DNA from 4 places in the Paramixta manurensis genome. Region 3 is predicted to be linked to each of the others. Evidence: predicted binding sites of a transcription regulator. Region 3 holds the regulator's gene; each other region holds the start of a gene.
What was found. Region 3 encodes PurR, which represses purine synthesis genes. Its sites were predicted from a motif close to CANGCAAACGTTTGCNTG; they were not measured.
Positions count from the first base shown of each region.

Region 1: purL (phosphoribosylformylglycinamidine synthase) is a predicted target of PurR. The motif match lies at 1,405-1,422, and genes of this name have one in related genera.
Region 2: purT (formate-dependent phosphoribosylglycinamide formyltransferase) is a predicted target of PurR. The motif match lies at 1,727-1,744, and genes of this name have one in related genera.
Region 4: purH (bifunctional phosphoribosylaminoimidazolecarboxamide formyltransferase/IMP cyclohydrolase) is a predicted target of PurR. The motif match lies at 1,460-1,477, and genes of this name have one in related genera.

Region 1 is NZ_CP054212.1:3,477,376-3,480,966, reverse strand. It holds gene mltF (membrane-bound lytic murein transglycosylase MltF) at 1-1,242, opposite strand, end outside; gene purL (phosphoribosylformylglycinamidine synthase) at 1,509-3,591, shown strand, end outside.
Region 2 is NZ_CP054212.1:2,639,722-2,643,312, reverse strand. It holds gene PMPD1_RS12850 (bifunctional 4-hydroxy-2-oxoglutarate aldolase/2-dehydro-3-deoxy-phosphogluconate aldolase) at 1-471, shown strand, start outside; gene purT (formate-dependent phosphoribosylglycinamide formyltransferase) at 508-1,686, opposite strand; gene PMPD1_RS12840 (YebG family protein) at 1,821-2,144, shown strand; gene PMPD1_RS12835 (prolyl oligopeptidase family serine peptidase) at 2,247-3,591, shown strand, end outside.
Region 3 is NZ_CP054212.1:2,197,204-2,200,794, forward strand. It holds gene punR (DNA-binding transcriptional activator PunR) at 1-780, shown strand, start outside; gene purR (HTH-type transcriptional repressor PurR) at 831-1,856, opposite strand; gene cydH (cytochrome bd-I oxidase subunit CydH) at 2,143-2,232, shown strand; gene PMPD1_RS10695 (aldo/keto reductase) at 2,492-3,559, shown strand.
Region 4 is NZ_CP054212.1:4,270,100-4,273,690, forward strand. It holds rRNA gene PMPD1_RS20530 (16S ribosomal RNA) at 1-1,004, opposite strand, end outside; gene purH (bifunctional phosphoribosylaminoimidazolecarboxamide formyltransferase/IMP cyclohydrolase) at 1,601-3,190, shown strand; gene purD (phosphoribosylamine--glycine ligase) at 3,211-3,591, shown strand, end outside.

The DNA.
Region 1 (3,591 bases), 1.3 Mb from region 3:
CAGGCGGGTTTTCACATCCGCCCAACTATCGGGGTTGCCTTTTTGCTGTGCGGTCAGCTTGCGTGCATCCAACATATGGGCATACCCCATGTTATAGGCCGCCAGCGCAAACCAAATCCGTTCATCCTCCGGGACGGTCTGCGGCACCTTGTCCATCATGCGCTGTAAATATTCACTACCGCCACGGATGCTCTGTTCCGGATCGAGCCGGTCTGAAACGCTCAGGCTATCGGCGGTGTTACGCGTCAACATCATTAGCCCACGCACACCGGTTGGTGAGGTTGCTTGCGGATTCCAGTGAGACTCTTGGTACGAAATGGCCGCCAGCAGGCGCCAGTCAATGGCGCTAGCGTATTTCTCGAACATGGGCTTAATCGCGGGCAGGGTATTATCTATCGCATTAAGGAATGTCCGGGTATCAACGTAATCAAACGTACCGACATGCCCGAGGTATTTCTCCTCCAGCCGAGCCATTACGCCTTCCTCGCCCATCTGGCTAAAAAAATCGAGCATCGCCGCGTTCAGGCTATCATCGTCATTGCGCTGCATATACCAGGTGACCGGCTCCTCATCGGTAATATCAAAGGCGACCGCCAACTGAGGGTGAATACGTTGCAATAAGCTGATAGTAATGGAATCGCCCACAGTGTAAGGGACTTTGCCATCGGCTACCGCTTCCAGCAGTGCTTTTGGCCCCTGATCGGTGGCGATAGCCCAATCAAGATCGGGATATTGCGCCTCTTTCATATTACGCAGCGTAGAAAGATAGGCAGAACCGGAAGGCACCACCAAACGGCCCTTCAGATCGCCCAAATTTTTCGGGCGCGGCTGGTTAATGCGGTAGACCAATTGCTGTGAAACCGAATAGTAATTCGGCCCGGCCTGAAACCGCTCCAGACGCTCGTGGTTGTAGATTAAACCGGCTGCCAGCACATCAGCTTTGTCATCATCAAGATCGTCAAACAGATCGCTCAGGTTCTGGCGGACGGTGACTTTGAGCTTGACGCCCAAATAATCGGCGAAACGCTTTGCCAGCTCGTAATCCATACCGGCCGGGGCGTTATTGATGGTGTAGTATGTTAGCGGTGAGTTAATGGTACTAATACGCAGCACTCCCCGCGCTTTTATCTGCGCAATCTTATCTTGCGATCCGCCATACCAAGGGATCGAAGGCCACAGGGCTAGCGCGAGCAGCACCGTGATTAGCCCGATCAGCAGATAATTAATTTTTAGGCGTTTCAAATAGTTATCTCTCGGTGGCCCGTGGGCCTCTGTCTTTTACGGCAGCTATTGTTATGTATGGAATCCCAGAGCGTGGGGCATTTTGCGCAACAAACTGGCGTAGAGCAACTTATTCAGCAAGTTTTGCGCAATTTTCAGCCTAATCCGTGGCTCGATAAATTCTACGCAAACGGTTTCGTTGGGCGCGGGGATTCTCTATAATATCGCCCGTTTTCCCTGTTGCGCCCAAAGAAGCGTCGTCCGGCGCTTCGAAGACGAGAGATCTTATGATGGAAATTCTGCGTGGTTCGCCCGCCCTGTCGGCATTTCGTATTAACAAACTGCTGGCCCGTTTTCAGGATGCTCACCTGCCGGTGAGTGACATTTACGCCGAGTATGTCCATTTTGCCGATGTCAGCGCGCCACTGAATGCTGATGAACAACAACGTTTGCAACGTCTGTTAAAATACGGCCCTTCTCTCGCCGAACATACGCCGCAAGGGCGCTTGTTACTGGTTACGCCACGTCCCGGCACCTTATCGCCCTGGTCTTCCAAAGCAACGGATATCGCCCATAATTGCGGTTTAACTCAGGTTTTACGCTTGGAACGCGGGCTGGCATTTTATCTCACCGCGCCGCAGTTGACGCCAACGCAGTGGGAACAGGTTGCCGCGCTGTTACATGACCGAATGATGGAGACGGTGTATAGCGAACTGGCGCAGGCCGGGCAGTTATTTGCACATCATCAGCCGCAGCCGTTGCAAAGCGTAGATGTCTTAGGCGCGGGGCGGCAGGCCTTGGTTGACGCCAATCAGAAACTGGGTTTGGCATTAGCCGATGACGAGATCGATTATTTGCAGGCGGCATTCGAGAAACTGGGGCGCAACCCAAACGACATTGAACTGTATATGTTTGCTCAGGCTAACTCGGAGCATTGTCGCCATAAAATCTTTAACGCCGATTGGGTCATTGACGGGCAGCCACAGCCAAAATCGCTGTTCAAAATGATCAAAAACACCTTCGAGAAAACCCCGGACTACGTGCTGTCGGCCTATAAAGATAATGCCGCAGTGATGGAGGGCTCAGCCGTCGGGCGTTTCTTTGCCGATGCGAAAAATGACCTCTATGATTTTCATCAGGAAGAAACACATATTCTGATGAAAGTAGAAACCCATAACCACCCGACGGCGATTTCACCGTGGCCGGGAGCCGCCACGGGTTCTGGCGGGGAAATTCGTGATGAAGGCGCAACCGGACGCGGCGCGAAGCCAAAAGCGGGGTTGGTTGGCTTCTCGGTTTCCAACTTGCGTATTCCTGGTTTTGAGCAGCCGTGGGAACAAGATTTTGGTAAGCCGGAGCGCATCGTTAGCGCGCTAGATATTATGACCGAAGGACCGCTCGGCGGCGCGGCGTTTAACAATGAGTTTGGTCGCCCGGCTATCAACGGCTATTTCCGGACTTATGAAGAGCAAGTTAATAGCCATAACGGTGTTGAACTGCGCGGTTACCACAAGCCGATCATGTTGGCGGGCGGTATCGGCAACATTCGCGCCGAGCATGTGCAAAAGGGTGAAATAAGCGTTGGCGCGAAACTGGTGGTATTAGGCGGCCCGGCGATGAATATCGGTTTAGGCGGCGGCGCAGCTTCATCTATGGCCTCTGGTCAGTCGGATGCCGACCTCGATTTCGCCTCGGTACAGCGCGATAACCCGGAAATGGAGCGTCGCTGTCAGGAGGTGATCGATCGCTGCTGGCAGTTGGGCGAAGATAACCCGATTCTGTTTATCCACGATGTCGGCGCGGGCGGCCTTTCCAATGCAATGCCGGAACTGGTGAGTGATGGCGGGCGCGGCGGTCGCTTTACGCTGCGCGATATTCTTAGCGATGAGCCGGGCATGAGCCCACTGGAAATTTGGTGTAACGAATCGCAAGAACGTTATGTTCTGGCGGTCGCGCCGGAAAAACTCGCGCAGTTTGTCGACCTTTGCGCTCGTGAGCGTGCGCCTTATGCGGTAATTGGCGAGGCAACCGAAGAGCGCCATCTGACACTGTCTGATAGCCATTTTGATAATCAACCCATCGACATGCCGCTGGATGTGTTATTGGGTAAAACCCCAAAAATGACGCGCGATGTCACCACGCTAAAAGTGCAGGGCACCGCGTTGCAACGGGATGATATCGTGCTGGCCGAGGCGGTAAAACGGGTGCTTCATCTGCCGACTGTGGCGGAGAAAACCTTTTTAGTCACCATTGGCGATCGGAGCGTAACCGGCATGGTCGCGCGCGATCAGATGGTGGGGCCGTGGCAAATTCCGGTTGCGAACTGTGCGGTAACCACCGCCAGCCTGGATAGCTATTATGGTGAAGCTT
Region 2 (3,591 bases), 440 kb from region 3:
TTGCGTGCGATTATTCAGGAGGTTCCGGAAGCCATCGTTGGCGCCGGGACAGTAATTAATACGCAACAACTGGCGGAAGTTACCGAAGCCGGCGCCCAATTCATGATTAGCCCAGGGATCACGGAATCCTTGCTGCAAGCGGCGGTTGACGGGCCTATCCCGCTGATCCCCGGTATCAGCACCGTCTCTGAGTTAATGACCGGCATGGAGTATGGGTTGCGCGAATTTAAGTTCTTCCCGGCAGAAGCAAATGGCGGGATCAAAGCGCTACAGGCGATTGGCGGCCCCTTCCCACAGGTTCGCTTTTGCCCAACCGGCGGTATTTCGCTGGCTAACTATCGCGATTATCTGGCGTTGAAAAGTGTGCTGTGTATTGGCGGCTCTTGGCTGGTGCCGGCGGATGCGCTGGAAGCCGGAGACTATGCAAGGATTACGGAACTCGCGCGCGAAGCGGTGGCGGGCGCGCAATAACGGTTACCGGGGCCATATTAATGGCCCCGGTTAGCCTTAGCCGGATACCTCGACGCTTGCCGCACAGCGAATTGCACGCGCAACGGCATCTTCTACGGTCTCACCGCTAGCCAGCGCCACGCCCATCCGCCGTTTACCGCGAATTTCAGGCTTACCGAACAGGCGCAACTGTAACCCTGCGCCGAGCGCTTCTGAGAGGCCGGTGAACTGCACATCATCGCTCTCCAGTTCCGGTAAAATCACCGCTGACGCCGCCGGGCCATATTGACGTATGCCGCCAATTGGCAACCCAAGCAGAGCGCGTACATGCAGGGCAAACTCGGAAAGATCTTGCGAGATAAGGGTCACCATGCCGGTATCATGCGGCCGTGGCGAGACTTCGCTAAAAATGACTTCATCGCCACAAACAAATAATTCGACACCAAATAGTCCCCGACCGCCAAGTGCGCGAACCACTTTTTCGGCGATCGCCTGCGCGCGTGCTAAAGCGATTTCGCTCATGCGCTGCGGCTGCCAGGATTCACGGTAATCGCCATCTTCCTGCCGATGGCCGATCGGCGCACAGAAATGGATGCCATCCACTGCGCTAATGGTTAGCAAAGTAATTTCAAAATCAAACTTTATCACCCCTTCGACAATGACCCGCCCGGCGCCTGCCCGTCCGCCTTGTTGCGCGTATTCCCACGCGGCATCAAGCTGGGAGGCATCACGAATAAAGCTTTGTCCTTTGCCGGATGAACTCATGACCGGTTTAATAATGCAGGGGAAGCCGATCTCTTGCGCCGCTTGAGTAAAAGCTTGCTGACTATCGGCAAAACGATAATCTGACGTGGGCAGAGCCAGTTCTTCCGCGGCCAGGCGGCGGATACCCTCACGGTTCATGGTTAATTGTGCGGCGCGTGCGGTAGGCACCACCTGCTGTCCCAGTTTTTCCAGCTCAATTAACGTATCGGTAGCAATGGCTTCAATTTCAGGCACGATAAAATCCGGACGCTCTTGCGCTACCAGCGCGCGCAGCGCTTCGCCATCCAGCATATTAATTACATGACTGCGGTGGGCGACATGCATAGCAGGAGCATCGGGATAGCGATCAACGGCAATCACTTCAACGCCAAGGCGCTGACATTCAATGGCCACTTCTTTACCCAATTCACCTGAGCCTAATAGCATCACGCGCGTGGCGGCGGGGCGTAGCGCGGTTCCGAAAGTTGTCATAATTCCTGCCTGAAGTAAGAGAAAAAACGCGCGCAGTATAAACGAAAACGATTGCGTAGACATCTGCGTTGCGGCGTTGCATGAAAAAAATATACTGATATACTGTATATAAACACAGTTGATGGGGGTGAGGTATGGCGGTTGAAATTAATTATGTGGTGGTCAGAAAAGGTGAGAAGAAAATGACGTTTGCCAGCAAAAAAGAGGCGGAAGCCTGGGACAAAATGCTCGATATGGCAGAGGTTTTCTCCGACTGGCTGGCGCAGAGCGATGTTGAGCTGAATGAGGAGCAGCGGGAGGCGTTAGGGCTGTATCTGGCGGAACAGAAAGATGCGGTACAACACATTTTACGCAGTGGCAAACTGCCGGACATCACCGGCGGAGACCAGGAGCAAACGGCTGATGCTGCGGAGAAGGAAGTCAGCCCGAAAAAAGTGCGGGCGATACAGGCAGCTTAGTCTTTCAGGTTAACAATCCGGGCGTTTTTGCCGTTTAGCGCTTGGCAATCAGAGTGTTGGGTGCCACCCTTACAGAATGATTTCTTTCACTTCTGATGGGTTATGATGGCACCTAAAGCAAAAAAGATTCCGAAGACCATGACGTGTCATGGCGATACGCGGGTTGATAACTATTATTGGCTGCGTGACGATAAACGCGAAGATCCGGCGGTGTTGGATTATTTGCAGGCGGAAAATGCGTATGGTCACCATGTCATGGCTTCACAGCAGGCGTTGCAGGATAGCTTGCTGAAGGAGATGGTTGATCGTGTTCCGCAGGATGATAGCTCTGTCCCTTATGTAAAAAATGGGTATCGTTACCAGAGCCGTTATCAGCAGGGCAATGAGTACGCTGTCTATACGCGTCAACCGATGGGAACCTCAACGCCGGATGAGTGGGAAATTTTGCTGGATGCCAATCAGCGTGCGGCGCACAGCGAGTTCTATACCATGGGCGGGTTGGGGATCAGCCCGGATAACACCATTATGGCGCTGGCGGAGGATTTTCTTTCGCGCCGCCAATATGGCATCCGCTTTCGTAATCTGACCAATGGCAACTGGTATCCCGAGGTGTTGACCAACGTCTCATCCAGCTTTGCCTGGGCTAATGACAGCCAAACTTTCTATTACGTCCGCAAAGCAAAGCAAACCTTGTTACCGTGGCAGGTTTGGCGTCATACCATTGGTAAGCCGCAAACTGAAGATGAGCTAGTGTATGAAGAGCAAGATGATACTTTCTACGTTAGCGTGCATAAAACCACCTCTGAACATTTTATTCTGATTGCGCTCAGCAGTAGCACTACCAGCGAAATTATGGTGCTGGATGCAGAGTATGCCGACGCGTGTCCCCAAGTTTTTTGCCCACGCCGTAAGGATCACGAGTATTCGATCGACCATTATCAGCATGAGTTCTATATCCGTTCTAATCGCGACGGGAAAAATTTCGCACTGTATCGCAGCCATTACCTGGATGAAGCGCGGTGGGAAACGTTGATTGCCGCACGCGATCATGTGGTGTTGGAGGACTTTCAGTTATTCCGTGACTGGCTGGTGGTTGAGGAGCGTCAGCGTGGGTTAACCAGCCTGCGCCAGATCGCGTGGCAAAATGGCGAGGAGATGGGTATCGCGTTTGACGATCCGGCTTATGTCACTTGGCTGGCTTATAACCCTTCGCCGGATACCGGCTTACTGCGTTATGGTTACTCTTCAATGACCACACCCGCCACCCTGTTTGAGCTGGATATGGATAGCGGTGAGCGCCGTATCCTTAAGCAAACACGGGTGAATGGTTTTGACGCCAGCCAGTATAAAAGTGAGCATTTGTGGATAAAAGCGCGTGACGGGGTAGAAGTACCGGTCTCGCTGGTTTATCACCGCGATCATTATCAACCGGGTAAAAATCCGCTAC
Region 3 (3,591 bases):
AGCTTGTTTGAGCGGCGGCATCGCGATGTGGTTCTGACCGATGCCGGCGCGCTATTTATTCGCGAAAGCCGTGGTGTTATCAAAAAAATGCTTGCCACGCGGCGTCAGTGTCAGCAGGTAGCTAATGGCTGGCGAGGTCAGTTGAGCATTGCGGTCGATAGGATTGTAAAACCACAGCGAACGCGTCAACTGGTGTTGGATTTTTACCGCCACTTCCCGGATATGGAACTGCTGGTTTCACCGGAAGTCTTTAATGGGGTTTGGGATGCGCTGGCAGATGGGCGAGTTGAAGTGGCTATTGGGGCAACTCAGGCCATTCCGGTCGGTGGCCGTTTCGCCTTCCGCGACATGGGCACCCTGAACTGGCGTTGCGTGGTAAGCGCCACACACCCATTAGCCAGCTATCGCGATGTGCTGGATGATGAAGTCATTCGCGCCTGGCCATCACTGGTACTGGAGGACACCTCACGCGCCTTACCGCGACGAACCACTTGGACGTTGGACAATCAGCGGCGTCTGGTGGTACCGGATTGGGAAACCGGGTTCGATTGCTTACAGGCCGGGCTTTGCGTCGGGATGGTGCCCGGGCACTTCGCCGCGCCGTGGTTAGCCGCGGGGCATTTGCATGAGCTAAATCTGGCGACACGTTTTCCCGACAGCCCCTGCTGCGTGAGTTGGATCGAGCAGGATACGTCTCCGGCGCTGACATGGTTATTGAGCTATCTTGGCACCGGAGAGACGTTGAATGAGGAGTGGTTACGTGAAGAGAAGGGAACCTAACGCCCATCGCGTCGTGTTGCGGACAGCGGCGCTGCCCGCAGCATTAAGCGTTACCGCCGGTAATCAAGGAACGGGCCATCGGCAACCGAGCGGCGCTCGACCAGATGGGGATGAACTTCAATAGTTTGCGGCTCTTCGCGTTTGTTGATAATACGGTCAAGCAGCATATCGAAAGCGGTTTCGCCTAACTGCTCTTTAGGCTGGTGTACGGTGGTCAATGCTGGCGCGAAATAACGCGCGTTGCGCACGTTGTCATACCCGATCACCGAAATATCCTGTGGGACGCGTAACCCCAGTTCATCGGCGGCGCAAATCGCGCCCATCGCCATAATATCGCCGCCGCAAAATACAGCTGTAGGCCGCTGTTTTTGCGAGAGAATCTGTTGCATAGCTTGGTAGCCTGATTCTGGCTCAAAATCGCCCTGAACAATCCATTCGTTGCGCACCGGGATATTCTCTTCAGCCAATGCTTTCAGAAAGCCGGCGTGACGACCGCCGCCGGTATTTCGCTCCATCTGGCCGGGAATCGCCCCAATATCACGGTGACCACGCTCAATAAGATAGCGACCTGCCAAATAGCCGCCTTCAAAAGCGTTATCCAGCACCGTATCGGTAAAGTCGCCGCGTGATTCGCCCCAATCCATCACCACCATCGGAATAGAACGGTTTTCTTCCAGCATTTTTAATAAATCGTTCGGATATTCCGAACACATTACCAGCAACCCGTCGACGCGTTTTTGCGCCATCATTGACAGGTAGGCCTGCTGTTTTTGCAAATCGTTATGCGCATTGCCAAGGATGAGAGTGTAGCCACGCTCAAAACAGCGGTTTTCGACCGCCTCAATAATTTCGGCAAAATAGGGCGCTTCGCTTGAGGTGGCCAACAGGCCGATCGACTTAGTGTGATTAACCTTAAGGCTGCGTGCGACCGCGCTCGGCGAATAGTGCAGCGCTTTAATCGCATCCTGCACCGCTTCCCGCGTCTCTTCGGCTACGAAACGGGTTTTATTGATGACATGTGAAACGGTGGTGGTCGAAACCCCGGCGCGTTTCGCCACATCTTTAATTGTTGCCATTAAAATGGTACTCCTGGTTTATCGCAACTGGCTGATAAACTGAATGTTAATCGTTTGCGTCAATTTAGCTTTTCGACCCGGCGTTATTCATGTTTTAGGGTGGCTTTCTGAGTCATATCAGGAAGGTGGAACACCGGGAACAGGCAGCCAACAACCGAATGCGACGGTTGTTGCGCAACGGAAAAACGAAATTCTATCAAGGCTGTGAGCATAAGACGAGATTTTTACCGGCAACTGTGCGAAAATCTATTCAATTACCCTTTGTAAGGTCTTTCAGGAGCGAAACATGTCAACCGATCTAAAGTTTTCATTGTTTACAACCGTCGCTGCTTTACTGGTGATTGTGGCTTTTAGCCTGACGGCGGTTATGCACTAAGCTGGCGAAAATAAAAAATCATTGATGAGCTGCACGCCAAATGTTGGGCATCCAACAAAGTAAGGTGCAGTTTTTTTATGTGCCGACACGCCCCTCGCTGCAGGCATCTTTGAACTATCACGCATAAGAAATGAACGCACACGCCTTCTTCGCTGATTAAGGACGACATACCCTGTCTGTTCCGGTTGGAAGCGATCACTCGCCCTCGACTTACCGGCAGCTCATTGGCTGCATTCTCTAACCTGAACAGGAGCAATCAATGCCTCTCAATCACTTTGTCACACTTGGACGTTCCGGATTGCGCGTTAGCCCATATTGTCTGGGAACCATGACGTTCGGTGAAGACTTCGGCTGGGGAGCCAGCCCCGAAGAGTCGTTCGCTATGCTTGATGAATATCTGGCGCGTGGAGGAAACTTCGTGGATACCGCCAATATTTATACTGCCGGTCATTCTGAGCAAATTATCGGAGATTACCTTACCCAAAATCGCGTTCGGCGCGATGCGTTGGTACTTAGCACTAAGTTCTATTGCAACCTGCACCCGGGCGATCCGAACGGCGGCGGGGCGGGGCGCAAAGCGCTTATCCAACAATGCGAAGCCTCTTTGAAACGGCTCCAGTGCGACTATATCGATATCTATTGGTTGCACAACTGGGATCGAACCGCGCCCATTGAGGAGACACTACGCGGTCTCGACGATCTGGTTACCGCCGGTAAAATTCGTTATGTCGGCTTCTCAGACATTCCCGCCTGGAAAACGGCCGAAGCGCAGATGTTTGCTCAATTTCGGGGATGGGCGCCGATTATTGCGCTCCAGCTTGAGTATTCGCTGCTAGAGCGAACAAGCGAGGGTGAATTGTTCCCGATGGCACAAGCGATGGGGATGGGGATCATGCCTTGGTCGCCCCTGAAAAGCGGTTTCCTGAGCGGAAAGTTTAGACGTGGCAACGCAGAGAATGTTGATACCAAACGTACCAATCTGGTTGGCGTGCCTGGTGAGGCGGATTACGACATTATTGAAACCGTGGTGGAGGTTGCCTCGCAACTTGGCGCCAGCCCTGCGTCGGTGGCTTTGGCTTGGGTCCGATCACAATCAGGCGTTAGTTCTACTCTGATTGGCGCACGGCGTCTTGACCAGCTTAAAGCCAATCTGGATTCTCTTGATGTGACACTCTCTGCTGAGCAGATGAGTATGCTAAGTAAGGTCTCCAGGCCGAAGCTGAATTTCCCGGCCGACAACAACGCCACCTTGGCACCAATGTTGGCGTTCTCCGGCATGACCGTCGATGGTAATGCCGTGCCGTCGTTCGAGCGGCGCTCTGATTGAAGCCAGTGAGAAGGGGCGTTGCTGCCGAAAAC
Region 4 (3,591 bases), 2.1 Mb from region 3:
TCCGTGGATGTCAAGACCAGGTAAGGTTCTTCGCGTTGCATCGAATTAAACCACATGCTCCACCGCTTGTGCGGGCCCCCGTCAATTCATTTGAGTTTTAACCTTGCGGCCGTACTCCCCAGGCGGTCGACTTAACGCGTTAGCTCCGGAAGCCACGAGTCAAGCTCACAGCCTCCAAGTCGACATCGTTTACGGCGTGGACTACCAGGGTATCTAATCCTGTTTGCTCCCCACGCTTTCGCACCTGAGCGTCAGTCTTCGTCCAGGGGGCCGCCTTCGCCACCGGTATTCCTCCAGATCTCTACGCATTTCACCGCTACACCTGGAATTCTACCCCCCTCTACGAGACTCAAGCCTGCCAGTTTCAAATGCAGTTCCCGGGTTGAGCCCGGGGATTTCACATCTGACTTAACAGACCGCCTGCGTGCGCTTTACGCCCAGTAATTCCGATTAACGCTTGCACCCTCCGTATTACCGCGGCTGCTGGCACGGAGTTAGCCGGTGCTTCTTCTGCGGGTAACGTCAATGACAAAGGTTATTAACCTTCACCCCTTCCTCCCCGCTGAAAGTACTTTACAACCCGAAGGCCTTCTTCATACACGCGGCATGGCTGCATCAGGCTTGCGCCCATTGTGCAATATTCCCCACTGCTGCCTCCCGTAGGAGTCTGGACCGTGTCTCAGTTCCAGTGTGGCTGGTCATCCTCTCAGACCAGCTAGGGATCGTCGCCTAGGTGAGCCGTTACCCCACCTACCAGCTAATCCCATCTGGGTTCATCCGATGGTGTGAGGCCCGAAGGTCCCCCACTTTGGTCTCGCGACGTTATGCGGTATTAGCCACCGTTTCCAGTGGTTATCCCCCTCCATCGGGCAGATCCCCAGACATTACTCACCCGTCCGCCACTCGTCGGCAAAGAAGCAAGCTTCTTCCCGCTACCGTTCGACTTGCATGTGTTAGGCCTGCCGCCAGCGTTCAATCTGAGCCATGATCAAACTCTTCAATTTAAAAGTGTCTGATGCTCAAAGAATTAAAACTGTTTATAAAATCAGTAGTCACTCTTCAAGACTTGATATTTTGTTGCATCCGCAGATGCTTGCGATATCAATCCTGCGAGTGCCCACACAGATTGTCTGATAAATTGTTAAAGAGCAGTGCGAACAGCGGCTTAACCGCCTGTCGCGAGGTGGCGTATATTACGCTTTCCTCCCGCAGAGTCAACCCCGTTTTTCAGAAGTTTTCTCTTTCGCTAGCCGAATGTTTCCGGCTTTCTCAACCCGGCGGCCTGTAAGCCGTTGTGCCGTGTTGATGGAGGCGCATTATAGGGAGTTTCCCGCCGCCCGCAACCACTAATTTACCCAAAAAAGCCCGTTCGCTGCATTCCACAGCAAAACCGGCGTTTATACCCGGTTATACACAAACTTATCCACATTTATTAACCAGACTAAATTTAGACGAGCATCGCGCAAACGTTTTCGCTACAATGCCTCGCGACGTCACGGATGCCCCTTTTCGGGGCGTTACCTCAAACCTGGCACGCAAATATCGCTAAGCTTGAGGTAACGCTCTTTATTTGCGAACCAAAGCCAAGGGATCAATCACCATGCAACAACCTCGTCCTGTACGCCGCGCTCTGCTCAGCGTGTCTGACAAAGCCGGTATCCTCGAATTCGCCCAGGCACTTTCAGACCGTGGGGTCGAACTCCTCTCTACCGGAGGTACCGCTCGTCTATTAGCTGACGCCGGTCTTCCCGTTACTGAAGTATCCGACTATACCGGCTTCCCGGAAATGATGGATGGCCGTGTTAAAACGTTGCATCCGAAAGTGCATGGTGGAATTTTGGGACGTCGCGGTCAGGATGATGCGATCATGGCGGAACACCATATCTCGCCGATCGATATGGTGGTCGTTAACCTCTATCCTTTCGCGCAAACCGTCGCCCGTGAAGGTTGCTCGCTAGAAGATGCGGTTGAGAATATCGATATTGGCGGGCCAACCATGGTGCGCTCGGCGGCTAAAAACCATAAAGACGTTGCCATCGTAGTAAACAGTAGCGACTATGCGGCCATTATTGCCGAGCTGGATGCGCAGCAAAACTCCCTCACTCTCGAAACACGTTTTGACTTAGCTATCAAAGCGTTTGAGCATACTGCCGCTTATGACAGTATGATCGCTAACTACTTTGGCAGCCTGGTCCCGGCCTATTACGGCGAAACCGACCAGCCATCCGGGCGCTTCCCTCGCACGCTAAACCTGAACTTTATTAAGAAGCAGGATATGCGTTATGGCGAGAACAGCCACCAGGATGCCGCCTTCTATATAGAAGAGGGGCTTACTGAAGCCTCAGTTGCCACCGCCCGGCAGCATCAGGGGAAAGCGCTCTCATATAACAATATCGCCGATACCGATGCGGCGCTGGAGTGCGTTAAAGCCTTTGACGAACCAGCCTGTGTGATTGTTAAACATGCCAACCCATGCGGTGTCGCGGTAGATGCGACGATCCTTAACGCTTACGAGCACGCTTACAAAACCGATCCGACCTCGGCATTTGGCGGCATTATCGCCTTTAACCGTGAATTGGATGAGGCCACAGCGCAGGCAATTATCAGCCGCCAGTTTGTTGAAGTGATTATCGCGCCTTCCGTCAGCGCCGCCGCACTGAACGTTACGGCAACAAAACAGAACGTGCGCGTGCTGACATGCGGAGAGTGGCAACAGCGAACCACAGGGCTCGACTTTAAACGGGTTAATGGCGGTCTGTTAGTACAGGATCGCGATGTGGGTATGGTGACGGAAAGCCAGTTACGCGTAGTTAGCAAGCGTCAGCCTAGCGAAAAAGAGCTGCGTGATGCCCTCTTCTGCTGGAAAGTCGCGAAATTCGTTAAATCCAATGCGATTGTCTACGCGCGCGATAACATGACCATTGGCATTGGCGCCGGTCAAATGAGCCGCGTTTACTCGGCAAAAATCGCCGGTATCAAAGCCAGCGACGAAGGGCTAGAAGTAAAAGGCTCGGCGATGGCGTCCGATGCATTCTTTCCGTTTCGCGATGGCATTGACGCCGCAGCGGCTGTCGGCGTCAGCTGCGTAATTCAACCCGGCGGGTCAATTCGTGATGATGAAGTTATTGCCGCCGCCGATGAACATGGCATTGCAATGATCTTTACCGATATGCGTCATTTCCGCCATTAATTGCCACTGGAGCATTAAAGATGAAAATTTTAGTCATTGGTAATGGCGGCCGCGAGCACGCGCTGGCATGGAAAGCGTCCCGATCACCACTCGCTGAAACGGTATTTGTCGCGCCGGGTAATGCCGGAACCGCGCTGGAACCCGCCTTACAAAACGTCGATATCAGCGCTACGGACATTCCGGCGCTACTGCGTTTTGCGCAGAGCGAAAAGATTGACCTAACCATTGTCGGCCCTGAAGCGCCGTTGGTCATTGGCGTTGTCGATGCTTTCCGGGCGGCGGGCCTAACCATTTTCGGCCCGACGCAAGCAGCAGCACAATTGGAAGGCTCCAAAGCTTTCACCAAAGATTTTCTTGCCCGCCACCATATTCCCACCGCGGAATATCAAAACTTTACTGAA